2 regions of the Brevibacillus sp. NRS-1366 genome follow, and region 1 is predicted to be linked to the other one. Evidence: predicted binding sites of a transcription regulator. Region 1 holds the regulator's gene; the other holds the start of a gene.
What was found. Region 1 encodes NrdR, which represses ribonucleotide reductase genes. Its sites were predicted from a motif close to AACACNATATATNGTGTT; they were not measured.
Positions count from the first base shown of each region.

Region 2: the regulator NrdR is predicted to act here: its motif matches at 2,803-2,820, upstream of nrdJ (ribonucleoside-triphosphate reductase, adenosylcobalamin-dependent).

Region 1 covers NZ_JBITPN010000002.1:18,675-28,841, forward strand. The annotation lists gene ACIFQN_RS00795 (glyceraldehyde-3-phosphate dehydrogenase) at 1-195, shown strand, start outside; gene ACIFQN_RS00800 (HD-GYP domain-containing protein) at 263-1,393, opposite strand; gene nrdR (transcriptional regulator NrdR) at 1,532-2,020, shown strand; gene ACIFQN_RS00810 (replication initiation and membrane attachment family protein) at 2,174-3,622, shown strand; gene dnaI (primosomal protein DnaI) at 3,630-4,571, shown strand; gene ACIFQN_RS00820 (YdcF family protein) at 4,539-5,180, opposite strand; gene ACIFQN_RS00825 (Ig-like domain-containing protein) at 5,388-8,012, shown strand; tRNA gene ACIFQN_RS00830 (tRNA-Ala) at 8,256-8,331, shown strand; gene ACIFQN_RS00835 (MmcQ/YjbR family DNA-binding protein) at 8,473-8,823, opposite strand; gene ACIFQN_RS00840 (VOC family protein) at 8,807-9,217, opposite strand; gene ACIFQN_RS00845 (DUF6597 domain-containing transcriptional factor) at 9,348-10,163, opposite strand.
Region 2 covers NZ_JBITPN010000018.1:95,740-105,906, reverse strand. The annotation lists gene ACIFQN_RS12220 (acyl-CoA thioesterase) at 1-358, opposite strand, end outside; gene nrdJ (ribonucleoside-triphosphate reductase, adenosylcobalamin-dependent) at 445-2,706, opposite strand; gene pyk (pyruvate kinase) at 3,218-4,972, opposite strand; gene pfkA (6-phosphofructokinase) at 5,034-5,993, opposite strand; gene accA (acetyl-CoA carboxylase carboxyl transferase subunit alpha) at 6,215-7,171, opposite strand; gene accD (acetyl-CoA carboxylase, carboxyltransferase subunit beta) at 7,138-8,082, opposite strand; gene ACIFQN_RS12190 (glutamate decarboxylase) at 8,103-8,285, opposite strand; gene ACIFQN_RS12185 (FadR/GntR family transcriptional regulator) at 8,364-9,035, opposite strand; gene ACIFQN_RS12180 (NAD(P)-dependent malic enzyme) at 9,133-10,167, opposite strand, start outside.

The sequences.
Region 1 (10,167 bases):
TTTATCGGAAATGAAAACTCTTCTATCATCGACGGTTTGTCTACGATGGTAATGGGTACGAACCAAGTAAAAGTAATTGCTTGGTACGACAACGAGTGGGGCTATTCTTGCCGCGTGGTAGATTTGGTGCGTCACGTATCCGAGATGCACAATCAGTCTGCACAAAAAGAAGCAGCGGCCGCTGGTGTAATCTAATTCCTCTTAAATACAACGAACAACCCCCTTTGCCACACAGCACAAAGGGGGTATTTTTTAGATTGCATTATGAGGGTGAAGATTCAGACAAGCCGCCGAGGCTAAACAATTCATCATCTTCAAAGCCGACAATAAACAGTTTGAGATTTACTTTTAGATTCAAGTCAAAGGGAGCATGGACATCGTTGCCGCGACCATCTTTCAAGATGCGCACGGTTGGACGATGAGAGTAGTCAGGATCGACCTTTGAAATGACACCGATCTCGCCTGTGTTTAGCACGATGCTGCTGCCGATCGGGAAGACGGCAATATGCTTAATAAAGGCGTTTACCAGATGATGCTCGAACAGATGACCGCCTGAACCAAGCAAGAATTCCAGTGCATCTTGGGGCATGTACCGCTTTCGCCATGGACGAGGAGAAGTCAGTGAATCATAAATGTCGCAAATCCCGACGATCTGCGCGTATTCATGAATTTGCTTGCCCATCAGACCCTGAGGATAGCCGCTTCCATTTAACCGCTCGTGGTGCTGCAAACAGACGTGGGCGGACAATAGGGAAATGTCGTGTTGTTTGCGTAAGAGATTAAAGCCAAGCATCGTATGTTGTTTTGCCAATTCTCGTTCTTCCTCTGACCAACGCTCTTTCTTTTGCACCAATTCCTCGGGCAGGCTGACTTTACCAATATCATGCAGCATGGCACCAATACCGAGCTGCATCAGTTGTGTCCGGTTGTAGCCGAGAGACATGCCTACAGCTGTTGCCAGTACCGCTACATTGACGCTGTGATGATACAAGGACGGCGAGTGAGTGGAGATTGTAGTCAAGTGCCCCACCATCTGCTTGTTGAGCATCAGGTCGTCTAGGATGGAGCTGAAAGCGCGTTGAAAGTGAAGGCCCATTTCTTTTAACGATATTTTTCGAGCCAATTTGTTTGAGTTGGTAATCTGTTTGATCGTCTTTTCGATAGCTTCAACAGCGATCTGTCTGGTTTGTGGACGAATGACCTCTTCTACCACGATATCTTCAGTGCGGGGATCGTCAATGTAGACGGAATCAATACCGGAACGTTCCAAGCCACCAATCAGGCGCTCAGTGAGGAGCATCCCGACCCCGAGCAATACTTTCCCATCTTCTGTGAAAACAGTACGTCCCAGTTTCATCCCTGGCTGGACGTGTCTTAAAGATACTAAACGCATTACAAATCCCTCCAACAGTACCCATATTGTACTCCATTCGACTTATGCTTGAAATAGGTACAAGGATTGACTTGACTTCTGCAGGGAAATTGAGGGACACTGTAGACAAGTATCGTAGGTATTGGAGTTGATTCTGATATGCGTTGTCCATTCTGCGAGTATAACGGGACTAGAGTCCTAGATTCACGTCCCTTCAATAATAATAAATCCATTCGTCGTCGCCGCGAATGTGAAAAATGCGAACGTCGGTTCACTACATTTGAGATGGTCGAGGAAACGCCGCTTTTGATCGTGAAAAAAGATGGCACCCGCGAGGAATTCAGTCGGGATAAAATCTTGCGCGGATTGGTTCGGGCATGCGAGAAGCGGCCTGTACCTCTGGAAGTGCTGGAGCATGTAGTGAACGATATCGAAAAAGAGCTGCGCAGCTGTGGTCAAGCCGAGATCCCGAGCAATGATGTTGGGGAGAAGGTCATGGAGCGTTTGTACCATGTAGACGAAGTGGCTTACGTTCGTTTTGCATCTGTTTATCGTCAATTCAAAGATATTAATGTATTCATGAAAGAGCTGGAGGAGCTACTCGCTCAAGCTCGAAACAGCCATTCCTTATTTCCACCAAAGGAGTAGGGGGTAGTTTCCCCCCTATCCACTATTTGGTAACCCACGCTCTCGCGACGCATTTCGCAAGAGCTTCTTTGGCTTTCCAACTGATTTCAAAGCACTTGCAGACGGCTTCTGCTATAATAGGAGAATCGAGATTTGTCAGGAAGGGAAGAGCCGATGCGTCGTTTAGTTTGGAACGAATTGTTGCCGAAGGATCGTTATCTGGTGCGGATGGCGAGGCCGATCAGCTTCGCCGAAACGGGCTTTGTCACCCAGTTGTATTTGCCGATCATCGGTGTCGAATCGTACTCCCTCTATCAACTGCTCGTCCACGGAGTACAAGAAAAAAGCGGTGCCGCCACGGAAGGCACACACCGCAGTCTTATGCTTACTACATCGTTGTCGCTGGATAAGCTTTTGGATGCGCGTGAACGATTGGAGGCGATCGGGCTGGTAGAGGTGCGGCGGCGAGAAAATCAGCAGCGCGACTATTACTATGAGTATCTGGTAAAGCCACCTCTCACTCCCGCTGAATTTTTTGCTGATTACGTCCTATCGTTGATGCTTTTAAACAAGATCGAAAATATTCGCTTTCAGCAGCTTAGACAGCAGTACGCTGACGTTCTTGGAAGCGGTCTCGATCAGGAATATTCGATCGTAGAAAATGTAACCAAGGATTTTCATGAAGTGTTCCAATCCTTGAAGCCCTCTGAATTGGAAGTAAAAAAAGGCTCGGAAAGAGAACTGTTTTTAACCGAAATGGAGACGAGCTTCCCGCAGGCTGCCTTGAAGTCAAATTACGAAGCACAGGTGAACCATCCACTCAGTGTTTCGTCCCTGCGTCTTTATTTGCCAGACAATGCAGATTCGTCCAAGGTTTTGGATGGGAAAAGCATGGAGCTTTTGTATCAGCTCTGCCATTTTTATCAGCTGGACAGTTGGGGAATGGGCCAAGAACTGCGTGACTGGACCTTGTACAAATCAGACCGAAGCCTGGATGGGGAAGTGCTGCGCAAGCGATTAGTGCAGCGCTACACAGAGGACAAGCTGTATCGCAATAATTTAGTCCCTACATCGGGAGAGGATGAGTGGGGACCCGGCAGATTGCCAGAGCCAGGCAGTGAAGCATTCGTACGTGCCTGCCGCCTGCTGTCTCCGCTTGCCCTCCTGGAACGGGTGGTAGGCGGCAGAGTGAGCAAGGTCTTTCTGGAGCGAGCCGAAACGCTCGTTTTTGCAGATGGGCTGCAGGCCGAAGTAGTGAATGCCTTGATCCTGCATACGCTTGCCAGCATGCAGATGGAACTGCCAAAAGCGTACATGGAAACGATTCGCGATAGCTGGAAGGCAAAGCGGATCGCCACCGTGGATGAAGCCGTGAAGCAAATCCTGGAACGGGCCGATCAGCGAGCGCAGACACAGGAAAAGGCAAAAGGGAGCAAGAAGGAATCATCTCCTGTACGCCGCAATGGCAGGGCTATTTTGCAGGACAAACTGCCGGCTTCGGTGGAATGGCAAAGAGAGCAGGAGAAGAACGGAGAACCGTCCGCAAAAGGAAAGCTCATCTCTGATGATCCAGAGCTGAGCAAAATGCTGGAGTCATTACGGAAGAAGCAGAAAGGAGGGTGAGTGCTAGATGGAATCCATTGGTCAATTTATGCAAGAGCTGACAAAGCGAACACCTCGTCAATTACTGTCGCCTGATGAGCAGTTGGACAAAATGTTCCGCTCCAGCAAATATTTGCAGGCTTTTCAACAGGAGCATCCGGGATTGACCCGCGATGATTACTTGCGCTCGCTCTCCAATGTGTATACCGCAGTTAAGGAGCAGTATTGGTGTGAGAATTGTCCGGGCCTGACTGATTGCCCCAATCTGGTAAAAGGACATCGGACGCAACTAAGTCAGGTAAATGATACGATCGTGAGCGCGATTGCCCCTTGTAAAAAGCAGATTTCCCATGAAGAGGATCGGAAGCGCAAACGCTTGATGCGCAGCTATTACGCTTCCGAGGAAACGATGGCGGCAAGCTTCGACAAGCTGGAGCATGACGCGGGTAACCGGGCAGCGGTAGCGGCAGCCATCCAGTTCTGTAACCAGGTAGAGGCAGGCCAGCGAGTCAAGGGATTGTATCTCCACGGTTCCTTTGGCGTTGGGAAAAGCTATTTGATGGGGGCGATCGCACGCCAGCTTTCCGAGAGTCATATTGCCTCTTTATTGGTATACGTTCCTGATTTTATCCGGGAAATGAAGGACTCGATTTCTGATCAATCGTACGTCGGAAAGCTGGACCTGTTGAAAGAAGTGCCAGTGCTGATATTAGACGATATCGGCGCGGAAAACTTGACGCCGTGGGTGCGGGATGAGATTTTAGGCGTGATTTTAAACCAGCGCGCTAACAATCACTTGCCGACGCTGTTTACCTCCAACTATTCGCTGGAAGAGCTGGAAGAGCATCTGTCTATTTCAAACGGCAACCGGATTGAGCGGACAAAGGCCGCTCGGATTATGGAGCGTATCCGCCATTTTGTCGAAGTGCATGAGATTTTACGCAAGAATCAGCGTGTAGAGAGCCCGTGATAAAAACTGTGTGAACTGCCAGTATGTAAGTGCCAGCACTTCCCGCGTCCGGTGATAGGGACCAAATAGGACTTTAGACTCTACGCCAACCGGCGAAGCCGTCATTCCTAGTGATTCAGCCATGACTACTGCGCGAGCCAGATGGTAGTCGTGGCTGATGATTAGCGCATCGTGTAAATCGTGTTCTTTCATGACCTGCTGGCTAAACAGCAGGTTTTCGTATGTATTGGTAGCAAACGATTCTAGCAGGATCTGCTCAGATGGAACGCCATGCGAGGTAAGATAGTCTCTCATGACGGCAGCCTCCGTCACTTTTTTTCCTTCTCCTAATCCTCCTGATACCAACAAATAAGGGACATACCCCTCCTGATAGAGTGACAGCGCCTGATCAAGACGCTCGCGAAGGCCTGGGCTTGGTCCTTCTCCCCAGACAGCAGCTCCCAAAACGATTCCTACATCAGCGTGCCTCGGAACTGCCTTTTGTATCGTTTGATCAATCTGATACCACCAATAGCCTGACCAGGTGACACCCGCGACGATTACGAGAGTAAGGCAAATAAATACTCTTCGCAGCAAACGTTTTTTCGTTGTTTTATATGCATGGTTCACGTTCGTCTTCTCCCTTGGTTCGCACATTTTGATCGTGTTTGATAGTGCTCCCTCAACTATATAGACGAATGAATACCCGCGTAGTTACGGGGTTTGACACATAGCTGACATAAAAAACTAGTAAATTAATTCCCTGAGTAGCCGATATAGTAAGGGTGGAATGGTTTCGAAAAACAGCAAATTACATACTTGCGAGGGAGGCTAGCAATGTTCTGGAAAAAGACGATGCTCTTGTTTCTGGCCGTCCTGCTATTGGTAGGGACCGGAAACGCAGGAATAGGATTGGCTGCAGATGAAATCAGCCGCCTAGTTCTATCCAAAAATGACGTGACACTTGAGAATGGTGATTCCGTACTTTTGACCGCCACAGCTATTTATCTGAGCGGAAAAACGGAAGACGTTGGAGTCAAGACAACTTGGACCAGTCAAAACCCGGAGATTGCATCCGTGTATGCTGGACAAATTACGGCGAAAAATGTGGGGACAACTGTTGTGACGGCGGAATACATGGGCAAGCCCGTCATTGTAAGTGTCACTGTTACGAAAAAAGTGAAGGCACTGACCTTGGACAAACAGAACTTGAACGTCCGGATCGGAGAAGCGAAAGACGTAAAGTTGACAGCTATCTTCAGCGAAGGTGACCCAGAAGAGGTAACGACCAAAGCAGATTGGACGATTGACAATACGGCTGTCGCTGCTGTTATTAACGGTAAAATTACTGGATTAAGCTCAGGAACAGCCAATGTAACAGCCAAGTTTGGAAGCAAGACGACGAGTATTCCGATTAGCGTCGAGATTGCGCACAGACTGGAACCTAGTAAAAATCAGGTGTCTTTGCTTTTGGGCAATGAACAATTGAAAAGTGAAACCATCAAACTCCATGCCATTTTCCCGGATGGCGGTGAAGACGAGAATGTAGCAGAGAAGGCTCAATGGTCTTCAGACAACCCTGATGTAGCCGATGCAATTAAAGGGAAGATCACCGCGTACGGAGCAGGTACAGCAACGATTACTGCTAAATATGGTACGAAAACGGCTACGATTCAAGTCGATGTAGATACTACGCAAAAGCTCGAAATCAACCCACAAAACATGTTCCTGCATGTAGGCAAGGAGCAAGCGGTTGAGTTGAAAGCTTCCTATGCGAATGGTGGAACACCAACAGTAGTAAATGACAAGGCACAATGGTCTTCAGATCGCGAAGATGTTGCTTATTACAGCAACGGCAAAATTTTTGCTGTATCTTCTGGGGAAGCCGTCATCACCGCCAAGTACGGCAATAAATCGGTTCAAGTGCGTGTAGATGTAGAGGTGCCACGCGCTCTAGATATTGTTCCAGCTTACTTGACGATGAAAAGCAAAGAAACAAAGACGATTGGCGAAGCCAACGGCGTGACTGTGAAAGCGACTTTCGCGAACGGCACGACTGAGACCATCACGGACAAGCTCGAGTGGTCCTCGGACAATGCGGACATCGTTTTTGCTGGAGGCAACAAGATTTCCGCATACAAGGCGGGTTCTGCTACCTTGACTGCCAAATATGGCGGAAAAACAGCGACACTCATCGTTGATGTAGATGTTCCGCAAAGTCTGACAGCCGATGTAACCAAAGTGGCGATTCAAGTAGGCGATGTGAAGCAAATAACGGTAACGGCTAGTTATCCAGATCCAAATACACCTAGTGAGAACGTCACGCAAAAAGTAGTTTGGACTTCTAGTGCTCCTGCTATTGCAAGTGTACGCCAAGGCTTGATCACAGGTGTTTCAACTGGTGCGGCAACCGTAACGGCGACATATGGCACACGCACGATTTCCATCCCGGTATCGGTTGGAGTATTGCAGACCTTGACAGTCGATAAGAAAAAGATCGTTATGAGCAAGGACGAGACCGAAAAGATAAAATTGACGGCTACCTATGCGGATGCAAAAACAAAAGAGGTAAGTGCTGAAGCTGCTTGGACGACGGCTTCCGCTGCAGTGGCAGAAGTAAACCAAGGAACGATTACAGCTATTGGCTCAGGTAAAACGACCATTACCGCGACCTTTGACGGAAAAACTGCCACGATTACGGTGGAGGTAGATCAGGCACAAACCTTGACCGTTGATCCAAAAATGCTGATCTTAAATGTAGGGGAGTCGGCTGACATTAAAGTGACGGCAACAGACTCCGCAGGTAACGTAAGCAACGTAACCAAAGATGCGGAATGGACCTCCTCTGCACTCAAGGTTGCCGATGTAACGAATGGAACCGTGAAGGCACTAACCAGCGGTCGTGCGACTATTACAGCGAAATACGGTGGGAAAGCGATCACGATTCCCGTAGAAGTAGGCATTGTAACCAAACTGGAGGCAGACAGACGCTTTGTTTCCACCAAGTCTGGAAGCACGGTGAAAGTATTACTAACCGCGACCTTCTCTGATGGACGTACAATGGATGTTTCAGCTTTGGCAGATTGGAAAACGAGCAACTACAAGGTAGCGGACGTTGCTAAAGGACAGATCACAGGCCGTGCCTACGGGAAGTCGACTGTCACTGCGAAATACAACGACAAGAGCGTATCTATTCCGGTGGATGTAGATACATTGAAATACTTGAAAACAGATGTCGTGCAGATCGTGATGAGCAAAGGCGAAGTGAAGCAAGTGAGCGCGATTGCCACTTACCTGGACGGCTCCGAAGAAAATGTCACCAAGCCTGCTCTGTGGACCACCTCCCGCCTGCTTGTAGCAGACGTGAAGGACGGCGTGATCAAAGCGACAGGATCGGGTAAGGCGACGATCTACGTGGCCTACGGCGGCAAGAAAACGCCGATTGTGGTAACGGTGAGATAGGGAAGATAGAATAGCTTGTAAGAGTAAAAAGAGGGGAAGCCAACCGGTGTCAAAATCGGTTGGCTTTTTCAATAGATGCGGGCGTTTTTTGTATTTTTTCGCTTGCAGTGTAACAGGGCGTTATGCTATACTAAATTCACTGAGGCGGTAAACGCTGGAAGGAAAATATGGGGCATTAGCTCAGCTGGGAGTCCGAGCTGGTCGAATGTACTACCCAAAAATGAATACCAGCATTATAATCGTGGGGGCATAGCTCAGCTGGGAGAGTGCTTGACTGGCAGTCAAGAGGTCAGGGGTTCGATCCCCCTTGTCTCCACCATACTTAATCGTCAAAACGGCAGAGATGCCGTTTTTTTATTTATGTTTCCGTATTCGAAGGATGTGGAATGTCTAATATTGATGGTTCATAAGTGAGGTGTGGTAGGTTCGCTTAAGACTCTTTTGCACGTATTTCACATGATCATGTTGACCGTTGTTCATCATAAGCTTTTACGATGTGTTTAGAAGCAACCAGGCGCCAGGCCCGGACGAGGACGGAGCGAAATTCGTCCTTCCGAATGCGCTCCGTATTGACGATCATGTAATGCAGCCGTTGAAAATTCGGAGGGACGCTATAAATTTCCGGTTCAAATGCGGTTAACGCTTCACGCTCGTCTCTTGTCGTTTTGACGACAACGGATACCCCGTCCTTTTGAACTACGGCATAGATTTTCCCGTTGACCCGAAAGGACGGTTTGCCCCAATGTCCTACTTCTTCCGTTTTCGGCAGGGAGAGCGCGATTTGGCGCACGTAGTCAATCGTAATAGCCACGCCCTTCACCTCTTTGAAACGTTGCAATAAACCAACTGTTTCCGAATTCATCTTTGATACCACCGCTTCTTTCTCCATACGGCATGTCCGCCGGTTCATACAGAGAAACCGCTCCCGCCTCCAATGCTCGCCTGTAGCACTCATCCGTGTTACGAACAAAAACATGCAGTGAAGTTTCATTGGCCGGCCACGCCTCATTAGCATCCGATACTTCAATGATGCCATGTCCGATACGCACCTCGGCATGCGTAACCTTCCCCTTTTCATCCGTCGTGCGGTGAAGCACTTCCGTATCGAAAACGGCTTGCAAAAAATTCAACAATCGATCGGCGTGCTCCACACGCAGTATCGGAACAACTGAAGAATATCTTGCAGGGGTCCACTCGTTTCCCATCCTAATGTCCTCCTCGTGTTAAAGTGTGAAATGCATTCAGCGATAAGCTGCGGACTTGATTTATGCTTGTTCATCCATTAATTTTACAGCAAACATCACAGACCGTATTGTAAATAATTGACCCCATCCGTCATAAGTGAACATGATTGTAATGCCTCCCGGGAATCGTTTCATAATCAGTCGGGTTCAATCCGGAAAAAGCGCGAAAATCCTTAATAAAGTGAGACTGATCGTAATACCCGCAATCGAATGCGATATCTGACCAATCTATAATGTTTTGTCGTTCATTCATTTTCCTTAGCACCCCTTGAAATCGTCGGATGCGGCTGTAACGTTTTGGTGTATACCCGGTTTCCCTCTGGAATAGTTCGATAAATCGTCTGTGACTGATGCCGATTTGGCCAACAATGTAACGAACGTGATCCGTCTGTGCGTTTTTCTTACCTAAATGCTCAATCGCATACTGAACCGCCGGGTGGATATCAAGCGGCTTAACCGCCAATTGCAGCAATCGGTCGGTAAGCACATGAAACATTTGCTCGACAGTTGGCAATTCGAGCAGTTCCTCACGCAGTTTTCCGGCTAAATGCCCCCAAATCGCATCCATCGATTCCATGACATTATGTAATTGATCCAGTGGATAACCGAGAAACGGATATGCGCCGCCCGGTTTAAAATGGATTCCAATCACTCTCGTTTCAAGCGAATTGCAGATCACGAAATGTCTCGAATGAGGCCCGCAGACAAATACATTGTTGAGCCGCAATGTCTCGTTCGACGCAGTTGCCATGAGGACTTTATCCGCAGTTAAATCAATAATGAGATCAACGGAACCGTCCGGTAATGAAAGCTCATTTTGACATGCAGTATTTTGGCTTTCCATGTACCAAAAATAATCTACGAATGCCGATAATAGCCTTGGGGGTTTGCAGGTATGCATGATCATGCCG
Region 2 (10,167 bases), on a different contig from region 1:
ACACCAAAAGCTCCTGATCTGCCACTCGAATAATCTCATAACAAAACGCAAGTCGAACAGCACTGACTTGGCCCACCCATGTCCGGATATCTACCTCATCATCGTATCGGGCAGGTTTTTTGTAGGAGATTCGGGCATCCATGACCGGAAGCATTATCCCTTTTTCCTCCAGCTCACGATACGTAAGACCAGTATGTCGAATGAATTCTGTCCGTCCCACTTCAAACCAATTCAAGTAATTCGCATGGTAGACTACACCCATCTGATCGGTCTCCTGGTAACGAACCCGCAACCGATGAGATTGAACAATTGGACGCAAACGCTCGTCTCCCCTTTCTTTATATACGTATTGTACCATAGACAAGCTGTGGTATTGATAACACAAAAAACGGAGAGGAACTGATCTCAGTCCTCCCCGCTTGAAGTCATGCAACGCTTATTTTATTAACGAATTGGGCAAGCGCCGCCTTCGCAAGATTCGGCTGTTGACAGATCAGCCTCACCGCCTGTTTCGTATTGTTGCAGAATAGCCGGATCAAACGGCTTCATTGTTTCTTTCAAAGCCTCGTATTGTTCCTTGGAGCATTCTTCGTACGGTGCGAGCTGATAGTTGCCTCCATCCAGCTGCAAGAACGATACCCCGACAAAATTGTCCCAATTTGCGTAGACAATCTCTTCTACTTCGTTCCACTCTTCCTTGCGAACCGTAATCGTGTTGGAGGAGTTATGCTCGGTATATTCTTTTTGGAAACGGAAGTACGTATCAAATTGGCGTTTTGCACTAACCTCGTTTTTGGTTTCCTCTGCACCTGATGCAACTGGGAAATCAATAACCAGCGTCCGTGCATTTGCCATACGCTCTTCGTACGTGTCACCCGGTGTGCCGACCTCAGGGTTTACTGTCCAGCCAAGGGCTTGTACCGCTTTGGCCAATGGGTCCTCTGCGTTTATACGGATACGACGAATATAGTATGGGGAGTGCGACCAGTGCAGACCACTCGAAACACCACCAGCTACCTGCGACAGCGTCCCTTCTGGTTTTACTGTGGTAACGAGAAGCGGTGAGTTAACACGCAGCTCGTAAGCGTAGCGGTTCGCCTCATCGCGAGCAGCGTTGCCCAATTGACGGAGCAGCTCCAATTCCTGTTCTTCGGTGTATCCGAGAAAAGCGAGCGCATCTTTTACCCCTGTCAGGGATGTTCCAAGCAGTCTGTCGCGCTGTTGAACCGTATCCCAGTGCGGCAGCTCTAGAGTAACCAATGTCATCCGCAGACCGGCACGAGCCGATTTACGTTGGGCTTCCAAAAGTCCTTCGAGATCCAAATATTTGGAGCCATCCGCGTTATCTTTGACAAATTCTACGAGATTCACTGTTGTCAGGTTGCAGACACCATAGGAATCAAGCAAAATTTCCGCACAAGGATTCAAGCCTTCTGCATTAGGACGACGACGGTTCGCTTCTTCCAAATTGATAAAGCCAGGCTCGCCTTCGAGCTGCATCAACGTAAAGACGAGGTGCAGGAAGTCTTTGGATGGCTGTTTCGTAAAGGCAATCGAGTTGTTGGACATACGGCGATGGTCAAGACCAAAGCGGCCATCCCCTACATTTTGAATGCTGTCAAACCAAACCGGCTTGTGTTCACCCAAGAGCTCGCCCACTCGGCGGTGATGGGCCAGCTGGTCCTCTGTCCAGAAGCCGTTAATCCCGTATTTAGCCATCATGCACTCGTAATCATCATGGTCAAACAAGAAGATCTCAGCCGTGCGGCGGACGCCACCTACCACAACGTTTGCACCGATCAGATTGCCGATGTCCAGGATATGTACCGGACGAATTTTACCGTATCCTTTTTCATCGCTCTCAATCGGAGCCAAATGCTGGTCGATCTGGTTTTTCAGAACTTTATCAATTCCTTCAAACATTTCACGAAGCGGCTCATGACCACTTGCTGTACCACCAAAGCGCTTCAGACGCTCGCCTTTTGGCCGGACGCTGTTGTAGGAAATTTTGACTGTATGAATATGCTCATAGGCTTTGTCAGTCAAGATTTGCAGATAGAGACGAAGCGATTCTACCCAGCCCTCTTTACTGTCACCTACATAAATTTTGGCAAATCCATTTTCCAATACGTTTACCTCGGAGCGCTCAAGACGCTGATGCTTTGGAAGCGGCTTGTACTCGGAGGAAAGCAGGGATACATTGGTGCGGATCGGAGTGAGTCCCGCCGCCATTTCCTTTGTGCACTTGAAGCCTACGCCAGTACCAACCAACAACAAATAAAACAGGTCTCCCAAATCATCCCACGATTTGATATTTAAAAAAGAGCAATTGAAGTTGGCGAGTGGATACAAATCCGCTACGCCATTCTCCGCGCCGCCAACCCACAAAGTGCGACCAGACAAAAACTGGCGGAGATTAAACATATTGTCAAACAATCCTTCTGCCTCTTGCTCCATCAAACGCGAATCTGCATGAAGTCCAATCTTGCTCAAGTGCTGATAAGCTAGCTTGATATTGTAATCCACCGAGCGGCGGCATGTTTCTTTCCAGGTTTCCCGTCTTCCCTTTTCTGGAATAAAGCGAGAATAAGTACGGTAGTAAACGAATTGTCCAAGCGGACTCATATGGACAGGAAAATCAGGGTATTGATCTAGAAATTCATCCGTAAGAAAACGGGTACGGGTTACGGTCTCAGTCGCCAGCATATCAGTTCCTCCTTCAAATCTTTCCTCTCTAGTTAACTATCTTTATCTGAAAAACTCAATAGTTTTACCTATATGTTGTGCTAAATAATTTTCGACAACACTAGATATAGTATTGTTTATAAAAAAACACTTGACACATATTCCCGAACATTATGCGAGAAATGGCAAAGTCATGGCCTCGCTATTTTCATATGTATCAGCTCTTATCACTGCAAGAATTCGCCTCTTCTTCTGATCCTTTCCTCATGGTAAATCTCGAACGATCAAAACCAAATCTGCCCATAACGGCTTATGGAAACACGCAAGCCTCCGAAATAACTCCTCGTCTGTTTGAGAACGTACCGACCGATTTTAACAGATTCCAGCGTTCATTGCATTACCTAAAAACCACCGTCGGCAGGTAAAAAACGGAATTTCCTACATGGGGAATTGCATTCTAGGCCACGCCAAAAAAGGGTGACGTTGGTGTCACCCTTTCACGATGCTCACTAGTTAAATTGCATCTTTGGACCTAGAGAACTCTGGCATGTCCGGAGTAAATATGTCCACGCTCGGAATCGACTGTGACAATCTGACCATCTTTCAGGACTTCTGTCGCGAACGGTACACCGACGATGACAGGAACGCCCACATTCAAGCCGACAATTGCTGCATGAGAGGTAAGTCCACCCTCTTCACAAATCACAGCTCCCGCCTTTTTAAACGCTTCAATCATGTCCGAATCAGTTCCGATCGTTACCAGGATCGAGCCTTCCTCCACTTTTGCTAAAGCTTCCTCTGCAGAGCGAGCCAAAACGACCTTGCCGCTCACGACTTTTCGTCCGATGCCCTGTCCTTTTGCCACGATATCGCCGATCACATGGATTTTCATCAGATTGGTTGTCCCTACCTCACGTACAGGAACCCCTGCCGTAATCACGACCAGATCACCGTGGCGAACAAATCCGGCATCCAGCGCTTCCTGAACAGACATGTCCAGCATTTCATCTGTCGTGTTAGCCAGTACACCTTTTACCGGATATACCCCGTTGACGAGCGCAAGACGACGGATGACACGAGCATGCGGCGTCACAGCCACAATCGGAGCCTTCGGACGGAATTTGGAAACCATCCGTGCTGTATGACCGCTTTCTGTTGCCGTTATAATCGCAGCCGCATCCAGATCCAGAGCAGCATTGGACACCGCCTGACTGATCGCATCCGTAATCGTTACCTGCTTGAGCTGCGCTTGTGCATACAAGATCTCCCGATAGTTCAGCTCTTGTTCCGCGCGAACTGCGATGCGATCCATCGTTTCGACTGATTCCACAGGATACTTACCTGCTGCTGTTTCTCCAGACAGCATGATTGCATCTGTGCCGTCAAAGATCGCGTTTGCCACATCGCTTGCTTCTGCACGGGTCGGTCTAGGGTTACGCTGCATGGAATCGAGCATTTGGGTGGCCGTAATTACCGGCAACGCCTGCTCGTTACATTTTTTAATCAGCTTTTTCTGCACAAGCGGCACTTCTTCAGCCGGAATTTCTACACCCAAATCACCACGGGCTACCATGATTCCATCCGTTACCACCAGAATTTCATCGACGTTATCGACGCCTTCCTGGTTTTCGATTTTCGCGATAATATCAATGTGAACTTTGTGGCGCTCCAAAATTTGACGGATTTCCAGAATGTCAGTCGCTTTGCGTACAAAAGAAGCTGCAATGAAATCGACGTCCTGCTGAATACCGAATTCGATATCCTGCGCGTCTTTCTCAGTAATCCCTGGCAAATTGATTTTCACACCTGGAACGTTGACGCCTTTTTTGCTCTTCAGTGTTCCGCCGTTCTTGATCAAGCAGACGATCTCATTACCCTGTACTTCTTGCACCGTAAGACCAATCAGGCCGTCATCAATCAAAATCGTATCGCCTGAAGTTACATCATGGGGCAATTCAGGATAGGTAATGGAGACGCGATCAGCTGTTCCTGCCACTTCCTCAGTCGTGAGGATAATCGTATTGCCTTCCATAAGCTCCACTGCATCAACTGCTAGCGTGCCTGTACGAATTTCAGGTCCTTTGGTATCCAACAGAATCGCCACCGGCTTGCCTGTTTCCTCAGACGCTTTGCGGATGTTCACAATCCGCGCGGCATGTTCCTCATGCGAGCCATGAGAAAAGTTCAGGCGCGCTACATTCATCCCTGCATCAATCAGTTTTTTCAGCGTTTCGACTGACTCACTTGCCGGACCAATCGTACATACAATTTTTGCTTTCCTCAACATAGGATACTGCCTCCTCTAAACTCTTAGAAAACCAGGCTACGTCATACCCACGTGCCAAGGGTTATATCGAAAGCGTTCGAGCCAACTGGTAAATGGACAAATCCAACTGGTGTTTTTGTGCCAGTGCCTCATTAAAATCTACATCGATGATGATATTATTCTTGATTCCGACCATCCTGTCTTTTTTGCCTTCCAACAAAAGGTCAACGGCTGCAGCCCCCATTCGACTTGCCAGCATTCGATCCATCGCTGTTGGAGAGCCGCCACGCTGAATGTGGCCCAAGACGGTCACCCGCGTCTCCCAGCCCGTCTCTTTGGTGATCGCTTCCGCATAGGAAGACGCACTGCCCACACCCTCGGCTACGATGATGATGGAATGCTTTTTCCCGCGTCGTTGTCCTGCGTGCAGACGCTCGAGAATATCGCTCATGTCTTGAGATTCTTCCGGAATGATAATGGATTCGGCCCCAGCCGCAAGACCCGCCCACAGCGCCAGATCACCAGCATCGCGACCCATCACCTCAATGATGTACGTACGCTCATGTGATGTGGCCGTATCGCGGATTTTATCAATTGCGTCAACAATGGTATTTAACGCCGTATCAAATCCAATCGTGAAATCAGTGCACGGAATATCGTTGTCGATCGTTCCTGGTACGCCAATCGTAGGAAAGCCTTTTTCAGTCAGCTTTTGAGCGCCGCGGAAAGATCCGTCTCCGCCAATCACAATCAGCCCTTCGATTCCGTAGGTGCGGAGCTTTTCTACCGCTTTTTGCTGTCCAGCCTCTGTCTTGAATGCCTCACTGCGGGCTGAGTAGAGAATGGTTCCACCCCGTTGAATAATATCACCTACGGAGCCCAGCGACATTTCCTGGATGTCCCCGTTCATCAGCCCTTCGTACCCGTGGTACACGCCGTACATTTGTACCCCATGGTAAGCGGCCCGACGAACTGCGGCCCGAACAGCAGCATTCATACCGGGAGAATCCCCACCGCTGGTCAAAACTGCAAGCTTTTGCATGGAATCCACCTCTCCAATCATGTCGTCTTTAGCATCTCTTGAATCGGAAACAGTATGTACCATATCTACTATGAAACATGCTGTATCATTCCGATTTCAATATCTGTTATACTGAGTGCAGATATGTGCTATACTTTTCGAAAGATCTGATAACTCCTTCATCCGACTTCGATTGTAGCAGATTTTCCTTGCAGAAAAAAGCCAAAAAACGCCCCCTGATTTTACAGGGAGGCGTACTGACCGATCTGTTTAAATTTCTCATAGCGATCCTGTATCAATTCATCCGGGGTCAATTGACCAAGCTGTTCTAGTTGCTCGGCAATCACAGCTTTCACCGAGCTAGCCTGCGCAATGAGATCGCGATGGGCGCCGCCGAATGGCTCCGGGATGATTCCATCAATGACTCCAAGTTCCAACAAGTCAGGAGCCGTAATTTTCATCGACTCTGCCGCTCGCATGCCGAGGCTGGAATCCCTCCAAAGGATCGCTGCCGCGCTTTCTGGCGCAATCACGGAGTACCAGGAATTCTCCAGCATGAATATTCGGTTGCCTACGCTGATCGCAAGCGCACCGCCGCTACCGCCTTCCCCTGTGACAATACAAATAATCGGCACACGAAAAGTAGCCATTTCCCGTAAATTTCGGGCAATCGCTTCACTTTGGCCACGCTCTTCTGCCGCTTTTCCAGGGTAAGCACCTTTTGTATTAATAAAGCAGATGATCGGCCGACCAAATTTATCAGCCTGCTGCATAATGCGAAGAGCCTTCCGATATCCTTCTGGATGAGCCATACCAAAATTACGCTTGATGTTGTCTTTAGTGTCTTTCCCCGTTTGGTGACCAATGACGGTAACCGGACGCCCGTCGAATTTGGCAATCCCACCCACAATGGAATGATCGTCTCCAAACAACCGGTCCCCGTGCACTTCGATAAAATCAGTAAAAAGAAGCTGTATATAGTCCAAAGTAGTAGGCCGTTCCGGATGACGGGCGAGCTGCACGCGCTGCCACGGTGTCAGGTTGCCGTAAATTTGCTGTGCCAGCTCTTTTGCTTTTTGTTCCAGGCGCTTCACTTCATCGGAAAAATCAATGCCTTTTTCTTCCGTAAAGCGACGCAATTCCTTGATCTTGTCTTGCAGTTCTACTAATGGCTTTTCAAAGGGGAGTTCGCCTGCCATGTTTCCACTCCTTCCCGTGACGTATGCATCTCTACCAGCTTGGATAGCGTTGTGCGCATATCCTTACGGTGTACCACCATGTCGAGTTGTCCGTTTTTCAGCAAGAATTCGGCTGTCTGGAAGTCTTTCGGCAACTCCTGGCGGATCGTCTGTTCAATGACGCGACGTCCGGCAAAGCCGATCATAGCTCCTGGTTCTGCGATATTGTAATCTCCGAGCGAAGCAAAGCTAGCGGATACACCACCGTATGTAGGATTGGTCATGACTGAAATAAACAACAGGCGTTCCCGATCCAGACGAGACAATGCCGCGCTTGTCTTGGCCATTTGCATCAGACTCAATATGCCTTCTTGCATGCGTGCTCCCCCAGATGCGGAGAACAAGATAAACGGCAAGCGGCGGTCGATCGCTTGCTCAATTGCACGAGTGATTTTTTCACCCACAACTGATCCCATGCTGGCTATCCGAAAATGGGAGTCCATTACACCAATAATGATGCGGTTCCCACTTAGAACACCTTCTCCAGTAATGACAGCCTCATTCAAATTGGAGTTGGCCTTGTCCTGCTCTATCTTCTCCAGATACCCTGGAAACCCGAGCGGATTGGCGGTAGTCAGACCAGCGTCAAACTCCTCTGTCAGCACACCCTCATCCAACAGCGATTGCAAGCGCTCTGGAGCGGACATGACATAATGAAACTGGCAGCCTTTGCAGACGCGCAGATTCTTCTCCAGATCCTTGGAGTAGTGAATCGTCCCGCAATGCGGGCATTTATTCATCAATCCCTCAGGAACTTCCTTTTCTCTTGTTCCCGCTTCCTTGGTCGCATCAGTGGAAGCAGGGACGCGTGCTAATGTCTCTGAAGGGACTGTAGCAAACTTACGCTTTTTCCCAAAAAGATCTTTAAGCACAGGTACACCCACCTTTCTCTTCAGTGAAGGATCGTGCCGAGTACATCCCGGACTTCGCTTAGCTCGCCCTCTGGCACGAGAATCTCATATTGCTTGGAGACCTTCGCCTCACGAACCTTTACCAGGAATCCTTCATCTGTCAAACGTTGCTGTATCCGTTCTGCGATTTTAGCGCTAGGAGCGATGTAGATGACGGTCCACATGCTGGCTTCCTCCTTCATCGTCCAATACAGGTCTGCATCATCATATCACAGCGCCAGCGCCCCTCGCAAATAGGGAAATCAGAGCTTGCTGTTCTCCAAATGGTGCCTCATTCTCTCAACAGCGACGTTGACATTTCCTTCCTGGATTGCCTCCATAATCTGCCGATGTTCCATCAGTGCTGCGCGTGCTCTGCCTTCGCGAGACAGCGACTCAATCCGTACGCTGTTGCTGTACTCAACCAAAGGTGTCCATATGCGGTGCAGAATCGAATTCCGGCTGGAGCGGCAAATGACGCGATGAAACTGGTAGTCTTCCTCTGTCGGTACTTCTCCGCGTTCTACCCGTTCCTCAGCACTTGCCAAAATCCGTTCCATTTCCTCAAAATGCTTGGTCGTAGCACGTCTGCAGGCCAGCCGGATTGCATCCAGCTCCAACATCCGCCGCATCTCAATTAAGTCCTTCTTGGTTTTCGCATCCCGCAGAATAAAAAAACCAAGAATATCAATAAAGCGATTATGCCGGTAATGCTTGAGGAATGTGCCTTCCCCTCGACGCGTTTCGATCAGCCCGAGGAGTTCAAGGGCCCGGAGAGCTTCACGTACAGAGGAACGGCCAGCACTGAGCTGCTCGGACAATTCCCGCTCTGAGGGAAGCTTGTCGCCGGGCCGCAAGTTTTGCTCCTGAATAATTTCATGAAGCTGCAGGAGAATGCCTTCGTATACCTTTCGATCCTGGGTAGAGTCGAGCACGATGATCCTCCTTATTCTTATCTACTGTGAATTGAAGCACCCTCCTTGGACGCTTGCATACAAACACGTCTTTCGGAGGGTGCTGACTGCTTTGTTCCTACACTTGTTGATAGGAAATGGCAGCCAAGCTGTTTGTTTTTGCTTTTACTTCTTCCGGGTCGATGGTGATACGGGCTACGCCGGTATCCATCGCCGCTTTTGCAACCGCAGCAGCGACATTCGGAGCCACACGTGCATCGAATGGTGCTGGGATTACTTTATCAGCAGAAAGCTCTTCTGGTGCGATCAGATCTGCAATCGCGTATACGGCTGCCAGTTTCATTGCTTCGTTGATTTCTGTAGCGCGGGTATCGAGCGCTCCGCGGAAGATTCCTGGGAAAGCAAGTACGTTGTTCACTTGGTTCGGGAAGTCGGAACGGCCTGTGCCGACAACTGCTGCACCTGCTGCTTTTGCTTCTTGCGGCATGATTTCAGGAGTAGGATTCGCCATTGCAAAAATGATGGCATCGCGGTTCATGGATCGCACCATCTCTTGTGTTACGGCACCAGCCACAGATACCCCAATGAACACATCTGCTCCCTTCATCGCGTCAGCCAGATCACCTTGCAGCTTGTCGCGGTTGGTGATCTTCGCCATTTCTTCCTTCACAGGGTTCATTCCGAACGGACGACCCTCGTACACGATCCCTTTTGTATCGCACATGATCACTTCTTTTACACCCATGGAGATCAAAAGTTTCATGATGGCGATCCCGGCAGCACCTGCACCGTTTGCTACCACACGGATATCTTCCAGCTTTTTGTCAACGACGCGCAGTGCGTTTATGAGGCCTGCTGCCGTCACGATCGCGGTACCGTGCTGGTCGTCATGAAATACAGGAATATTGGTTTCGCGCTTCAGACGCTCTTCAACTTCAAAGCAAGCAGGAGCAGCGATATCTTCGAGGTTTACACCACCAAAGGTTGGCTCCAGCAGTTTCACCGTTTCCACGATTTTATCCACATCATTGGTATTCAAGCAGATAGGGAACGCATCGACGCCTGCGAAGGATTTGAACAGAACGGCTTTTCCTTCCATGACTGGCATCGCAGCTTCTGGACCGATGTTGCCAAGACCAAGAACCGCTGTTCC